3 linked regions of the Anaerobacillus sp. CMMVII genome follow. The protein of the gene in region 3 interacts with the protein of the main gene of each other region in a pairwise test. Links are inferred from orthologs where the notes say so. Each region holds a gene or a part of one and is shown on either strand. Other genes may lie near its edges.

Region 1 (3,039 bases), on a different replicon or contig from region 3:
ATAATGGTGCCGAGTTTATTGTACAGTTTTATATAATTTCTCACGATACCAAAAGGGAGCTAGGTCATGATGTTTTGAAGTTCAGACTATATAGTAACAATAAAATACAGTTACTAGAATATAAGAAGAATGGTTGGTAAAATAGCTAAGTTATTCTGGGTGAGGAAAACTACTGTATAAATACATATTTAGACCGATTAGTCGCCTAAAGTTTTTTCTTCAACCCAGCTGAGTAATCCCCAATAGGATATATCATCCACTAACCACAGTATAATAAAGGTAAGTGCTATTCCTAACCACACTAAAAGTGATATATAATTTCTTGTTTTTTGATTTTCAATATATTTTGAAGTAATAAATTCAGTTAACCCACCTATAAGGAAAAGCATAATCAAAATTGTCCAATCGTCCATTTCTGATCCTCCCCAAATTACTCTTAAGTTTGATTAATCAGTTCGTTCAACAGTAAAATCTACTTTTTACTGTTTTCCTCCAATTGTTCACGTATTTTTTTAAGCTCCTCGGTCTGAACAAGGATATTATTGTTAACTTTTCTTATTGCATCATATATTGCAAAAATACCAGCAAAAATTACAATTAATAAAAGTACATCCATTTTAATTCCTCCTTTCTGTTACTAGCACTTACGCTCCCAGCAAGAATAAAGTTTCTCTTTATACATACTTTAACATCACCAGAACTTTCAAGTCAGTACTTTTTGCGCTTTAACTTGCTGCGTATTTTTTAGCGATCTATTGCTTAATTTCATTTATTTCCCGGAAATATTTCCTCTTGAAAATAAAAAATGAGCCACCAGAGTTAAATCTGAGGCTCATTTTTTTATACTAACTTTTGCAGGACCTTCCTGCTAAAAGTTAAAGATTTTTTAGGTTGTAGAATGCTTTCTTACCAGCGTATTGACCGATGTAGTCTAGGCCGTCTTCGATACGAAGTAATTGGTTGTACTTCGCAACGCGGTCTGTACGTGATGGAGCACCTGTTTTGATTTGGCCAGCGTTTGTTGCAACAGCGATGTCAGCGATTGTGCTGTCTTCTGTTTCACCAGAACGGTGAGAGATTACTGCTGTGTAACCAGCGCGTTTTGCCATTTCGATTGCATCGAAAGTTTCAGTTAATGTACCAATTTGGTTAACTTTGATTAGAATTGAGTTACCAATTCCTTTTTCGATACCTTCAGAAAGCTTAGTTGTGTTTGTTACGAATAAGTCGTCACCAACTAATTGAACTTTGTCTCCTAATGCTTCAGTAAGCTTCTTCCAGCCATCCCAGTCGTTTTCGTCAAGGCCGTCTTCGATCGATACGATTGGGTATTTAGCAACTAATTGGCTATAGTACTCAACCATTTCTTCAGCTGTTTTTACAACGCCTTCACCCTTCATGTTGTACTTGCCATCTTCGTACATTTCAGAAGCAGCAACGTCCATTGCAAGAACCACTTCTTCACCTGGCTTGTAACCAGCTTTTTCGATCGCTTCAATGATTGTTTGAAGAGCTTCTTCGTTTGATGATAAGTTTGGAGCAAATCCACCTTCGTCACCTACAGCTGTGTTGTAACCTTTAGACTTAAGAACTGCTTTAAGGTTGTGGAAAATTTCAGCACCCATACGAAGAGCGTCAGCGAATTTTTCAGCACCGATAGGCATTACCATGAATTCTTGAATGTCTACGTTGTTATCCGCATGCTCACCACCGTTAATGATGTTCATCATTGGTGTTGGAAGAGTTTTTGCGTTAAATCCGCCTAAGTATACGTATAAAGGAATATCTAAAGCGTCAGCAGCCGCACGAGCAACAGCCATAGATACACCTAAAATAGCGTTAGCACCTAGTTTAGATTTGTTAGGAGTACCATCAAGATCGATCATTAATTGGTCAATTCCAATTTGATCAAGAGCGTCATAACCAACTAATTCAGGTGCAATCTCTTCGTTAACATTTTCAACAGCTTTTAAAACACCTTTACCCATATAACGGTCGCCGCCGTCACGAAGCTCAACTGCTTCATGCTCACCAGTAGACGCACCACTTGGAACCATAGCTCGTCCCATTGCACCACTTTCAAGATATACTTCAACTTCAATAGTAGGGTTTCCACGAGAGTCTAATACTTCGCGTGCATAAACATCAGTAATAATTGTCATTTAAAAACACTCCTTTTATAGTGTAGAGTGTAGAGTTCAGAGTGTAGAGTTGTTTAGAAACGCTTCGTAGCTTTTCCCAAACAACTTTTCCTCTTGACTCTACCTCTATAATAAATAATGTTATTTTTCATTCAAGTAAAGTGCATCCCAGAGTTACTTTCACAACTCTAAACTCTACACTTTACACTTTAAACTCTTACTAAAGTGCATCCCAGAGCTGCTTCCACAACTCTAATCTCTACACTTTAAACTCTAAACTAGTAAAGATTTACCCGTCATTTCCTCTGGTTGTTCTGCTCCTAGGAGGGCTAGAACGGTTGGGGATAGATCGGCAAGTTTTCCGTCTTGACGAAGTGATGCGCCTGTTTTTGTAACGATCACTGGAACTGGGTTGGTTGTATGAGCAGTCATTGGTGTATCTGCTAGTGTGATTACTTCATCAGCATTGCCGTGATCGGCTGTAATAACTGCATAACCACCCTTAGCAAGGATTGCATCAACCACTTTTCCAAGGCACTCATCTACTGCTTCGATCGCTTTAACAGTTGGCTCAAGCATTCCTGAGTGACCAACCATATCAGGGTTAGCGAAGTTTAGAATGATTGCATCGTGCTTGTCAGCAGCGATCTCACTAAGAAGTGCATCTGTTACTTCATATGCACTCATTTCAGGTTTTAAGTCGTAGGTTGCTACCTTTGGCGAGTCGATTAGGACACGCTCTTCACCAGGAAACTTATCTTCACGACCGCCACTAAAGAAAAATGTCACGTGTGGATATTTTTCTGTTTCAGCGATACGTAATTGCTTATAGCCTTGTTGGCTTAGCACTTCTCCTAGCGTATTATCAAGGTTTGTCGGTTTGAATGCCACAAAACCA
Region 2 (2,804 bases), 200 kb from region 3 along the record:
TTAATTAAGAGAGCCTTCGAGGAATGCAAAACTACGTATGAAATGGCAAAGTATTTAGGGATAAGCCAACCTTCTGTAATTTATAAGATGAAAAAATATCAAGGAGAACTCTAAAGAAGGGAACCGTCCCCACGCTTCCTACCAAAGCAAAAGGCTACCTTATTAATGAAGGTAGCCTTTCTGGTTATTTTAATGAGGTAGTTCTTCCTCGTTCATATCAACATCAATGTAAAACTTTATCTTATTTGCGTATAGATAGTATTTTGAATAATGGACTGGAACATCATATTCATCTCTGATAAGTTTTTTTATTTGTACAAGGGGTTCGATTCTGGAAACATCTAACAGGTTGCTAATCTCAGGTGAAGGTTGAACGATTTCCATTTCTTTTCTCGCTTTGCCGAACTTAATGCCGTACTTATTATGAATAATATTAAATGTTGAAACATTATCTTCTATTAAATCACTAATACCAGGATAAATATCTAAGGGGAAATAGGCAAAGTCAACACTAAATGCCTTATTTGAATCTTTTATAAGTCTAGCTAATTTCAATACCTCAAATGGTTCTTTTCGCTCAAATAGTTCCATTAGCTTCTCATCTGCTGTTACGATTTCATTGCTTAATATTTTCTTTGTAATCGAGTTTTGCCCTATCCACATTCCCTCTGTATATCCTTTTAGGTTAAGAATGTGGATTTGTTGCTTTGTTTCTCTTACGAACGTTCCACGACCATGCAAAATTTCAATGACACCCTCATTTGCAAGTTCCTTTAGCGCTCTACGTATCGTAATTCTACTTGTATCAAATAGGTCACATAATTCACTTTCATTTGGTAATTTCTCATCAGGAGCAATTTCACCGTTTGCGATCATTTCCTTAATCTTAATAATTACCTGTTCATATAAAAATACTGGATTCTCTGAACTTATCGATTTTTTTTCAGTCATAGCTACCCCTAATTCACTTTAATTATATCTTTATTATAACGTATTAGTTCGTTGAGACAAACTCAATTGACTCATAATTAAGAAAAAATGTAAATAAAGTCCGTCCGAAGAAGTTCAATTTGGCGCTTGAACAGGAGAGCTTTCAGTCATATAAGGATTATTCAGACAACTCTTTTGGATACCCAAACCCGCCATACACTTTGCAAGTCTCACTTGCTTTTGTCGCTGCGAATGTAAGGGAATCAGACATATTTTGTGTATCAACAAAAGCTGTTAAAAATCCAGCAATAAAACTGTCACCTGCTCCCATTGTATCGACCACATCGGTTTCAACGGGTTCCTGATCATACCTAGTACCGTTATAAATGAACAGGGCAGGTTTGGAACCTCTTGTAATTCCAATTACTTCGAGCTTGAATTTGGAAAGGGTATCAACTAGCTCTTCTAGCTCTGAATCGCTTAAATGAGAACCTGAAAAAAATCCGTATGAGATATGAGGACAAACTTTCTCTAGATAGTCATTCGTATATTTATCTGAAAAGTCAAAGGAAATTTTAATATAGTTGGATAAGCTAGGTAATTCTTCTTCCATTGACGAATAACAGCTAGAATGACAGAGATCGAAGTCCTTAATATAATCATAATCCTGCTGAATCAACTTAAGCTTAACAATATGTTGAACTGTATCCCTCGGACCACCTACAAAAACACGGTCCCCATCTTCCGTTAAATTCACTCTTGGTTGACCACTTACACCCTCTACTGTTCTTGAGCGATGATAGTCAATCCCTTCTATTTCTAACACTGATTTCAGATGTGCAGCCTTATCATCTGTGGCAAAAATTCCAATATAGCCCACCTCACTTGCTCCAGATCGCTTACAGTTAACTGCAACGTTCACGCAATTTCCCCCAGGGTAATAATTTCCCTGATCTAAGTAACAATCGACAACATTATCTCCAACAGCAATAATTTTCATAAAATCTTCCTTTCTTTTTAACCTTTAACAGATCCCTCTGATAAACCTCTTACTAAATGTTTTTGAAGTGCAACTAAGAGTACGATCATCGGCAATGACGAAATAACCATCCCCGCTAATAGAACGCCCCAATCAGTCCTTAATGCATCCCTAAAATTCATTAAACCTGATGGAATGGTCTTCAATGAGTTAGAATCTATGAAGATAGTAGCAAAGAGAAACTCATTCCAGGCAAAAAATGCGGTTAAAACTACAGCTGTTATCAAAATTGGTTTTGCGATAGGAAGATAAATCTTCCAATAGATGCCAAATTCGCTACAGCCATCAATAATCGCAGACTCTTCAAGTTCTTTAGGAATACTTAAAAAATAGGAGCGGATTAATAAAATGGTAATCGGCAATCGAAAAGCGATATAAGGTAATATAAGCGCCCATCTTGTATTGATAATGTCCAAAGAACTTAAAATCCCAAACAATGGTACAATGGCTACTTGAGGATTAATCATCATCCCGGCAATAATAAACACGAGTGCAAGGTCAATCATTCGAGTACGATACCTAGCCAATGAAAATGCTGCCATTGAACCAAAAACAATCACTGCGATAATAGTGGTTCCGGTGACTATCACACTGTTAATAAAGTAACTTGAGATCCCCTTTGACCATGCTTCGACGTAGTTCTGGATTTGCCAGTTACTAGGAAACCCCCAAACATTGTTATAAATTTCATCATAGGTTTTCATTGATGACACGACCATCCAAAAAAGAGGGTAAAGAATAACGATGGCACCTATAATTAAACCTAGCAATGTCAAACCTTCTCCAAAGCCAAAATGCTTATTTTTATAAGATGATTTGTTAAAAACCGCCATTT
Region 3 (2,984 bases):
ACATTAATAATATCCGGCTTCTCCTTTAATGCATAGGATATAGCTAGCTCAAGGTCTGTTTCATCCTTTTGGGCAGGAAATTGTTTAAAACGTTGTTGTCTTATCTTATTCATTAATTTAGGTGACACCGAATCAAAATCACCTAGGACATAATCAGGTTCGATGTCGTAGCGCAATAGATGTTCTAATCCACGATCAACAGCTATCCAAATTTCATTTGAGTCGAGACGTAAAACAGGGAGACTTGAAAAAGGTCCCCCTGCCACAATGTTAATGTTCTTCATTATTTTTGATTTCCTTGAAGTAGTCTTGGTTCTGTATTAGACAACAGAACTAAAACAGCGGCACATAGTAAAAATGCAGGTAGCATATATGATGTATTATATATGATGGAATACCAGACAACGTTCATTCCTTCTGGAGCAAAACTACCAAACCAAACTACACCTGAGATAAAATGAACAATAAAACGAAGGAAAGAACCTAGGAAAACTCCTCCAACAATGACGAAAATACGTTTTGTTGACGACATCGTCGATGAAAAGCTGAATATTCCTGCAAAACCAACAACAGTATAAGCAAGCGCATAGTCTAAAAATATTTGCACTGGATGGAAGTAATATCCATAAAACATTTGGATAGCCCCAACTATAAAACCGGTAACTAAACCTGCCGATAATCCACGACGATATGCCATGAGTAATATTGGTACCATCGCTAGTGAGACAGAGCCACCATAACCCCAAAATCCTTTAATTGAAGCAAAATCTAAAATAATTGCTAATGCTGCCATCATGGCAATTTCAGTAAGATGTAAAACTGGCCTTTTCATATAACACCTCTTCTTTGAATGTAATTAATACCAAGTAGTTTTTTTCTTAATAAAAATTGAAACTCTATCATCATTCATTCTACTACTAGCTCAAACTATTGATCAAAAAAATAACTCAAGTAATAAGTGCTCCCCTTACTGGTCTAAAATCCCACGGCAAATTACGATTAGTTTCAACGTATTGGTAGGATTGTATACTTTTGAGGAAATACACTCTTTACTTGAGTTAACTTATATAACCTCCACTCCCTACGCAAGCACTAACTTACAGGTTCAATGGGTCAGAACGGCACTACGTTCCCTCTCAGTCCTTCTTAAGACTCCCCTTGTGGTTAAACTTTATTATTACCCTCTAATTGCTCTTATTGCTGCTGCTCGGTCCACTTCATTGTAAATAGCAGAACCAGCAACTAATACATTGGCCCCAGCCTCAACGCAAAGCTTTGCTGTCTCAACATTGACTCCACCATCTACCTCAATATCTATTGATAATCCTTTTGACTTAGCCATTTCACTGACCGCATAAATTTTCGGAAGTACTTGCTTGATAAACTTCTGTCCTCCAAAACCTGGATTCACTGTCATTAGCAACACCATATCCACATCATCAATAATATGTTGAAGGGTATCAACTGGAGTAGCTGGATTAAGAACAACGCCAGCTTTTACTCCCTGTTCTTTGATTAATTGAACTGTCCGATGCAAATGTGTACATGCCTCTACATGAACCGTAATAATATCCGCCCCTGCTTTCGCGAATTGTGGAATATATAAATCAGGGTTTTCAATCATTAAGTGAACGTCTAATGGCAATGTTGTTATTGGCCGAATCGCCTCGACAATCAGTGGACCAATGGTTATGTTTGGGACAAAGTGGCCATCCATGACATCAACATGAATATAATCCGCTCCTCCTCTTTCAACATCTTTGATTTCCTCTCCCAGTTTTGCAAAATCTGCAGATAGGATTGACGGTGCAATCTTAATCATCTTAGTACCTCCGTTTTTGTTGTTTTATCTCATCTAAAAAGCTTAAATAATCCTGGTATCGATAGGTGGTAATTTCCCCTGCTTCAACAGCTTGACGGACTTCACATTTAGGCTCGGATGAATGGGTACAGCCTCGAAACTTACAAAACTGCGCTCTTTCCCTCATCTCCGGAAAACAGTCAGACAGTTCTTCTGCTTCAATATCAGCAAATTCTAAAGAGCTAAAACCAGGTGTATCGGCAACTAAACCCGTACCAATTTGGATCAGTTCGACATGCCTTGTCGTATGCTTACCTCTTCCTAAGTGGGAAGAAATTTCATTTGTTTCAATTTCCAACTCAGGTTTCAACGAATTTAGTAAAGAAGATTTACCGACACCTGATTGCCCTGCAAAAACGCTCGTCTTACCATCTAGCCATGGTCTAACTTCTTCAATTAGCTCTTCCATGTATATTGACGTTGTAATACAGTGTAACCTAGGTTTTTGTAGTCGGTAATAAATTGATTTATTTCATCACGATGTTCAGGCTTCAATAAATCAATTTTGCTGACACAAATGATGGCTTCAATATTATTTGATTCTATATGAACCAAAAAGCGATTTAATAAAAGAGTACTAAACTTTGGTTCCATGGCTGAAAAAACTAAAATTGCCTGTTCTACATTCGCAATAGGGGGACGGATTAATTCATTGAACCGATCCTTTAACCCTAAAATATAACCGTCTGTTTTATTTTCAGCCTCAAAATTAACTATATCCCCCACTAAAGGAGTCAGCTTTTTTTTGCGAAAATTTCCTCTCGCACGACATTGATATATTTCTCCATGACTTTCCACATAATAAAATCCACTCAGCGCTTTAATTATCTTTCCTTCAGGCATTGCATCCTCCTTAATTACTTTCATGAATCGAAACGAAAACAGGCGACTTTATCCTTATTGATTTGCTAAAGCCTCTTCATAGGTTAGGATAATCGGATCACCGTATTGCTCACCAGCAATATACCTGATTACTTCAGCTTTATCTCCGGGGTTAATGGTCACAGGAACACGAAATTCTGTTAGTTTGCTGATGTTTCTTTCGACAAAAAGAGTATGCTCGCTTACATTAGAATCCCGATAGGTAATAATAACTGGGTATTCTATTCCAGCCATTTCATCT

Evidence for each region. The genes of interacting proteins can lie anywhere in the genome.
Region 1: the proteins of rpe (region 3) and eno interact in binary tests that used the Escherichia coli proteins (3 or more experiments, as listed by UniProt). The link is inferred for Anaerobacillus sp. CMMVII from one-to-one orthologs.
Region 2: the proteins of rpe (region 3) and H1D32_RS21330 interact in binary tests that used the Escherichia coli proteins (3 or more experiments, as listed by UniProt). The link is inferred for Anaerobacillus sp. CMMVII from one-to-one orthologs.

The regions. Positions count from the first base shown.
Region 1 is NZ_JACEHK010000017.1:294,022-297,060, reverse strand. The notes cover bases 20-3,007. They hold eno (phosphopyruvate hydratase), read right to left. Parts: upstream 2,163-3,007; coding sequence 876-2,162; downstream 20-875. Other genes in these bases: gpmI (2,3-bisphosphoglycerate-independent phosphoglycerate mutase), read right to left, coding at 2,415-3,007; H1D32_RS22895 (hypothetical protein), read right to left, coding at 473-616; H1D32_RS22900 (hypothetical protein), read right to left, coding at 198-413; H1D32_RS22905 (hypothetical protein), read left to right, coding at 20-140. In the rest of the region: more of H1D32_RS22905, read left to right, coding at 1-19; more of gpmI, read right to left, coding at 3,008-3,039. UniProt on the Escherichia coli protein: Catalyzes the reversible conversion of 2-phosphoglycerate (2-PG) into phosphoenolpyruvate (PEP). It is essential for the degradation of carbohydrates via glycolysis.
Region 2 is NZ_JACEHK010000016.1:250,941-253,744, reverse strand. Bases 20-2,772 are described here. They hold H1D32_RS21330 (PfkB family carbohydrate kinase), read right to left. Parts: upstream 1,931-2,772; coding sequence 1,109-1,930; downstream 20-1,108. Other genes in these bases: H1D32_RS21325 (carbohydrate ABC transporter permease), read right to left, coding at 1,948-2,772; H1D32_RS21335 (GntR family transcriptional regulator), read right to left, coding at 190-951; H1D32_RS21340 (sigma-54 interaction domain-containing protein), read left to right, coding at 20-114. Outside these bases: more of H1D32_RS21340, read left to right, coding at 1-19; more of H1D32_RS21325, read right to left, coding at 2,773-2,802. UniProt on the Escherichia coli protein: Catalyzes the ATP-dependent phosphorylation of fructoselysine to fructoselysine 6-phosphate. Functions in a fructoselysine degradation pathway that allows E.coli to grow on fructoselysine or psicoselysine.
Region 3 is NZ_JACEHK010000016.1:48,095-51,078, reverse strand. The notes cover bases 1-2,933. They hold rpe (ribulose-phosphate 3-epimerase), read right to left. Parts: upstream 1,823-2,933; coding sequence 1,178-1,822; downstream 1-1,177. Other genes in these bases: H1D32_RS20345 (PASTA domain-containing protein), read right to left, coding at 2,759-2,933; thiT (energy-coupled thiamine transporter ThiT), read right to left, coding at 284-832; H1D32_RS20365 (thiamine diphosphokinase), read right to left, coding at 1-284. Also shown: more of H1D32_RS20345, read right to left, coding at 2,934-2,984. UniProt on the Escherichia coli protein: Catalyzes the reversible epimerization of D-ribulose 5-phosphate to D-xylulose 5-phosphate.